Regions from separate parts of the Labrys sp. LIt4 genome, predicted to be linked through region 2. Evidence: riboswitches for the same ligand, from Rfam matches in the RefSeq annotation. Region 2 holds a riboswitch; the other holds the start of a gene.
What was found. Region 2 has a riboswitch for thiamine pyrophosphate ahead of thiB (thiamine ABC transporter substrate binding subunit). Riboswitches for the same ligand answer to the same signal wherever they lie in the genome.
Positions count from the first base shown of each region.

Region 1: linked by a shared signal. The riboswitch ahead of thiC (phosphomethylpyrimidine synthase ThiC) and the one ahead of thiB (thiamine ABC transporter substrate binding subunit) in region 2 are both predicted to bind thiamine pyrophosphate.

Region 1 is NZ_JAGIPY010000016.1:13,757-17,163, reverse strand. It holds gene J8I29_RS23660 (acetyl-CoA hydrolase/transferase C-terminal domain-containing protein) at 124-1,467, opposite strand; TPP riboswitch at 1,724-1,831, shown strand; gene thiC (phosphomethylpyrimidine synthase ThiC) at 1,932-3,407, shown strand, end outside.
Region 2 is NZ_JAGIPY010000002.1:234,794-238,200, forward strand. It holds gene J8I29_RS04000 (DUF5682 family protein) at 1-151, shown strand, start outside; gene J8I29_RS04005 (VWA domain-containing protein) at 141-1,355, shown strand; TPP riboswitch at 1,461-1,573, shown strand; gene thiB (thiamine ABC transporter substrate binding subunit) at 1,639-2,640, shown strand; gene J8I29_RS04015 (ABC transporter permease subunit) at 2,678-3,407, shown strand, end outside.

The sequences.
Region 1 (3,407 bases), on a different contig from region 2:
CAGGCGAGGAAGAGTGCCAAGCGAGGCCTCTTTCCCGGGTGCGCGGACCTCTCGCCCGCCTCTTCCTCTCCGCGAGCGAGCGTTTCCAGGAGCGGGCAAGATGCCCGCGCACCCGAAAACCACTCACACCATGCCGTAGCAGAAGCGCGGGATCAGGCCGTTCTCGCGGGCCTCGCGTTCCAGGCCCTCCCGGAAGTCGGGATGAGCGAGGCCGATCAGCGCCTTGGCGCGCTCGGCCACCGAACGTCCCTTGAGGTTGGCTATGCCATATTCCGTAACGACATACATCACGTCCGTGCGCGGTGTGGTCACCACATTGCCCGGCGTGAGATTGAGCACGATCCGGCTGCGGCGATCGCCGCGCTTGTCGAAGGTCGAGGACATGCATAGGAAGGATTTGCCGCCCTTGGAGGCGTAGGCGCCGCGCACGAACTGCAGCTGGCCGCCGGTGCCGCTGATATGGCGATGGCCGTCGCTCTCGGAAGCCGCCTGGCCCTGCAGGTCCATCTGCGTGGTGTTGTTGATCGATACGACGTTGTCGTTCTTGGCGATGTTGTGCGGCAGATTGGTGTAATCGACCGGATAGGACTTGAAATGCGGGTTGCGGTTGATCGCCTCATATTGACGGCGTGAACCGGCCGCGAAGGTGAAGGCGGCGCAGCCCTGGTCGATCGTCTTGCGCGCGCCGGTCACCAGGCCCGCATCGTAGAGCGAGACGATGCCGTCCGTCATCATCTCGGTATGGATGCCGAGATCACGGATGCCGCTGTCCTTGAGGATGGTGCAGACGGCATTGGGCATGCCGCCGATGCCGATCTGCAGGCAGGCGCCGTCGTCGATCTCCTCGACGATGCGCGCGGCAACCGCCCGGTCGATCTCGCTCGGCTCGGGATTGCCGATCTCGGGCGTCTTCTGGCCGTCGCCATCGATGATATGGTCGACCGAACTGACATGGATGGCGTTGCCCTCGCCATAGACATAGGGCAGGTCTTCGTTGACTTCGACGATCACCGTGCGCGCCCGCTCGAGAATGGCCTCGACATAGGTGGCACCGCCGCCGAAGTTGAAATAGCCCTCGGCATCCATCGGCGCGGTCTTGATCACCGCGACATCGACGGGATCGATGAAACGGCGGTAGAAGTCAGGCGCCTCGCCGAAATTGAACGGGATGTAATTGCAGCGCCCGGCATCGTGCTGCTTGCGGTCATAGCCGGAGAAATGCCAGTTGAACCAGCCGAAATGCTCGCCATTGGGGTCGCATTCCTGCGTGGCGCGCGGGCGCATGGTGAGGCAGTGGCGGATCTTGACGTCATGGAGCTCATCGCGCCGGGCGGCAAGGGCGACCTCGAACGCATCGGGCTGAGTCAGGCCGAAGCCATAGTCGAGCCACATGCCCGATTTGACCAGCGCCGCCGCTTCGGCGGCCGTGATCTTCGTCGCCTGCTTGCCCCGAAGGCCGATGGTCATGGCGCTTCCTCCCCCAATCGTGCCGGCGCTCAGGCGCCTTTTGCGGCAGCTTCCCCGACGGCCGGGGCCCTGTCAACCAAAGGGGACGGTCGGAAATGGGTTTCAGGAAACTCGGCGCATCCACGATGGACGACTTCGATGCCGGCGACACCGGCGCGCCGACGTGACGATCGCCGAAAAGGCAGCCTTTCGATCTTCCAACATAATGCGACAATCCTTCCCTCTGGACGCAGCCCGATTCCAGGTCTAACCTTGAACCCGTTCCGAGGGGTGTCCTGCGCGAGCGGGGCTGAGATGGCCGAGAGCCGAACCCTTCGAACCTGATCCGGGTCATGCCGGCGAAGGGACGGGAACAGGGCTTCTGCCATTCTATTTGGCTAAAGTCCCGGAGCCGGCTGAGACGCCGGTTCGGCCCAGACAATCGTCGCCCCGGATCTCCATGACTCGCAACGAGGAGGAGATCCATGAACATCCAAAATCCCAAGAACAAGATCGCGGCGCCGCAAAGCGTGACCACGGGGCCGATCGCCGGCTCCCGCAAAGTCTATGCGGCTCCCGCTTCGCATCCCCGGATGCGGGTGCCCTTCCGCGAGATCGCGCTGAGCGATGCTTCGCTCGCCCCCATCCGCGTCTACGACCCCTCCGGCCCCTATACCGAGGACAATGCCAGCATAGATTTGAAGCAGGGCCTGCCGACCCTGCGCGAAGACTGGATCGCCGCCCGCGGATTCGGCGCGATCGAGGGCCGGGCCGTCAGGCCCGAGGACAATGGCAATGTCTCCGCCGACAGGCTGGTGGCCCCCTGCCCGGCGACACGCAAGCTGCGCCGCGGCGCCGACGGCCAGCGGGTCACCCAGTATGAATTCGCCAGGGCCGGCATCGTCACCGAGGAGATGGTCTATGCCGCCTTCCGTGAGAACCTCGCCCGCGAGAAAGCCCTTGACGGCGCAGCCGAGCGCCGTGCGGACGGCGAGGACTTCGGCGCGGCCATTCCTGAATTCGTTACGCCGGAATTCGTGCGCGACGAGATCGCCCTGGGGCGCGCCATCCTGCCCGCCAATATCAACCATCTCGAACTCGAGCCGATGGTGATCGGCCGCAACTTCCTGGTGAAGGTCAACGCCAATATCGGCAATTCCGCCGTCACTTCCGGCGCCGCGGAGGAAGTGGAGAAACTGGTCTGGGCCACGCGCTGGGGCGCCGATACCGTGATGGATCTCTCCACCGGGCGCAACATCCACAACATCCGCTCCTGGATCCTGCGCAATTCGCCGGTGCCGATCGGCACGGTGCCAATCTACCAGGCGCTGGAGAAGGTCGACGGCGACCCGCTCAAGCTCGACTGGGAGGTGTTCAAGGACACGCTGATCGAGCAGGCCGAGCAGGGCGTCGATTATTTCACCATCCATGCCGGCGTCCGCCTCGCCCATGTGCCGCTCACCGCCAGCCGCGTCACCGGCATTGTCTCGCGCGGCGGCTCGATCATGGCGCGCTGGTGCCTGGCCGGCCATCGCGAGAGCTTCCTCTATGAGCATTTCGGCGACATCTGCGACATCATGCGCCGCTATGACGTCTCCTTCTCGCTCGGCGACGGCTTGCGTCCCGGCTCGATCGCCGATGCCAACGACGCGGCCCAGTTCGCCGAACTGGAGACCCTGGGCGAATTGACCAGGATCGCCTGGGACAAGGGCTGCCAGGTGATGATCGAGGGTCCCGGCCACGTGCCGATGCACAAGATCAAGCAGAATATGGACAAGCAGCTTGCCGCCTGCGGCGAAGCGCCCTTCTACACGCTCGGGCCGCTGACCACGGATGTCGCGCCGGGCTACGACCACATCACCTCCGGAATCGGCGCGGCGATGATCGGCTGGTTCGGCACCGCCATGCTCTGCTACGTCACGCCCAAGGAGCATCTCGGCCTGCCCAACCGCGACGACGTC
Region 2 (3,407 bases):
GCGCCGGCGCTTGATGGCGGAGGTGGCGAGGGCAACTTCGGGACGGCATATAGCGCCGAAACGGTCGGGGGACGATCTTTCCGCCCCGGGCTTTGCTGCAGCCCTGCCGCTGCTCACCTCAATTCTGGGGCTCGACACCCATGTCCGATGAGAGGGACGACGACATCGAGGGAGAAGCGGCCGGTGCCGTAGGTTCCCCTGGCGAACGGCGCCGGCGCTGGCGCCTGGCTTTGGGCGGGGACGACGATGCCGATCTGTCGCCCGACGATGTCCGCATGGATCGCGCGCTTTCGGCCCTCTATGGCCGTGACGAGGGCGGCAAGGGCGCGCCCGGCCGGCGCGGGGGACTGGGCGGTTCGGCCCCGCGGGTGGCGCGCTGGCTCGGCGATATCCGCGAGTTCTTTCCCACCTCCGTGGTGCAGGTGATCCAGCGCGATGCCTTCGAGCGCCTCAATCTCAAGGCGATGATGCTGGAGCCGGAATTTCTCGCCACGCTCGAGGCGGATGTCCATCTGGTCGCCGATCTCATCAGCTTGCGCTCGGCCATGCCGGACAAGACCAGGGACACTGCCCGCATGGTGGTGAAGAAGGTGGTCGATGAGTTGATGAAGCGCCTCGCCCATGCCACGGCCGAGACCATCCGCGGCGCCGTCACGCGCGGCAAGCGGACGAGCCGGCCGCGCTACAACGATATCGACTGGCCGCGCACCATCACGGCCAATCTGCGTCATTGGCAGGAACAGTACAGGACCGTGGTGCCCGAACGGCTGGTGGGCCATGCCCGGCAGACAAGGACGAAGGCCGAACTCGATCAGGTCATCCTTTGCGTGGACCAGTCGGGCTCGATGGCGACGTCCGTCGTCTACTCCTCGATCTTCGCGGCGGTGATGGCTTCGCTGCCGGTGATCGAGACCAAGCTCGTCTGTTTCGATACCCAGATCATCGATCTGTCGGAGGACCTCGCCGACCCCGTCGAGGTGCTGTTCGGCGTGCAACTCGGCGGGGGTACGGACATCAACGCGGCGCTGGCCTATTGCCAGGGCCTCGTCTCCCAGCCGGCCAAGACCCATCTCGTCCTGATTACCGATCTCTATGAAGGGGGCAATGCCGCAGAGATGCTCGGGCGGGCGGCGGCGCTGGTGGCCAGCGGCGTCAATCTCGTCGTGCTGCTCGCCTTGTCCGACGATGGACGTCCGGGCTTCGATGCCAATCATGCCCAGAAATTCGCGTCGCTCGGCTGCCCGGTCTTCGCATGCACGCCCGATCAGTTCCCGGACATGATGGCGCATGCGCTCAAGCGCTCCGACCTGCAGGAATGGGCAGCCGGGCGGGACATCGCCACGGTTCGAGCCTGAGCGGGCGGCTCGGTCGCATCGGCGCATCTCCAGCGTGCCTTGTCTGGGAACGGCCGGCCTCCGCAAAACGGACTTTCCCTTGCTCCGGGAAAGCGCTAACACGGGAATCGTCTCATGGGGTGCCCGCGAGGGCTGAGAAGACGGTGGCCGTAAGCTGCCTCTAACCCATCGAACCTGATCCGGGTCGTGCCGGCGGAGGGATGAGCTTCGAAGCGTCCGGCTTCACCTCGATGTTCTTCGCCGCCGTCGTCCGTATCGAACCGTTTTCGACATGGAGGACGCTATGCTGAGGAAACTGCTCGCCGCTCTCGCACTGGCCACCGTCGCCACCACGGCCTCGGCGCAGGACAAGCCGGTGCTTACCGTCTACACCTATGAGAGCTTCTCCGGCGAATATGGTCCCGGAAAACCGCTGCAGACTGCCTTCGAGGCCAAGTGCAGCTGCAGGCTGGCCTATGTAACCGCCGATGACGGCGGCGCTCTCTTCGCCAAGCTGAAACTCGAAGGGGCCTCGACCAAGGCCGACGTCGTCGTCGGGCTCGATGACAACCTGATGGGTGAGGCGGAAAAGTCCGGGCTGTTCGCGCCGCATGGCGTGGCAGCCGAGAAGCTCTCCTTGCCCGAGCCTTGGACCAACAAGACCTTCATTCCCTATGACTGGGGCTATTTCGCCTTCGTCTATGACAGCGACAAGCTCAAGACCCCGCCGGCCAGCCTGAAGGACCTTGTCGACGACAAGAACGGCCCCAAGCTGGTGATCGAGGATCCGCGTACCTCGACGCCCGGCCTCGGCCTGCTCGCCTGGATCAAGGCCGTCTACGGCGATAAGGCCCCCGATGCCTGGAAATCGCTGAAGCCCCGCATCGTCACGGTCACCTCGGGCTGGTCGGAAGCCTATGGCCTCTTCCTGAAGGGGGAGGCCGACATGGTGCTCTCCTATTCGACCTCGCCCGCCTATCACATCGGCGCCGAGAAGAAGACCAACTACAAGGCCGCGATGTTCCCTGAGGGGCACCAGACCCAGGTCGAGGTCGCCGGTTTGATCGCGAGTTCCAAGCAGCAGGAACTCGGACGCCAGTTCCTCGCCTTCCTGCTTTCCGACGAGGCCCAGGCCGTCCTGCCCGAGACCAATTGGATGTATCCGGCGAGGACGCCGGCCGCCGGCCTGCCGGAAAGCTTCAAGGCCGTTGCCGTTCCAGCCAAGGCCCTGATGGCCGATCCGGCCAAGCTCGCCGAGAACCGCAAGGCCTGGATCGACGAGTGGCTGGCCGCCTTGGCGAAGTGAGGATGGATGTGAAAAGGCGCTTGCTGCCTCGTCCTCGATGCCCGGCCTGATTCTCCTCGGCGGCCTTGCCGCGCTCGTGCTTGTCGCGCTCGCCAGCCTGTTCCTCTCGGCTGGCGGCGATGCCTGGCAGGGCAATGTCGGCTATCTCGTCGCGATCGCCGGTTTCACCGTCTATCAGGCGCTGCTCTCCACCTTGCTCTCGCTTTCGTTCGGGGCGCTGGTCGCCCTGGCGCTGGCGCGTCGGCAATTTCCGGGGCGCCGGCTGCTGCTGGCCCTATTCGGGGTCGCGGCCGCGCTGCCCTCGATCGTCGCCGTGTTCGCCTTTGCCGGCATCTATGGCCGGGCCGGCATTGCCAATGCCGTGCTGGGCGCCATCGGCCTGCCGGCCATCTCGCTCTACGGGCTCGCCGGCATCCTGCTGGTGCACGTCTTCTTCAATGGCGCCTTTGCGAGCCGGATATTCCTCGCGGCGCTGGAAGCCGTGCCGGGAGAGCATTGGCGGCTGGCGGCCTCGCTCGGCATGTCGCCTGCCGCCATCTTTCGCCGCATCGACTGGCCGGTGCTGAAGCGGGACCTGCCGGCGCTGGCGCTCCTGATCTTCATCGCCTGCGCCACGTCCTTCGCCATTCCCCTCACGCTCGGAGGCGGCCCCGGCAGTGCCACGTTCGAGGTCGCGATCTACCAGGCCATCCATTCCGATGCCGATTTTGCCAGGGCCGCGGTGCTGGCCTTGCTGCAGATCGCCGCGATGGCGCTGCTGGTGACGC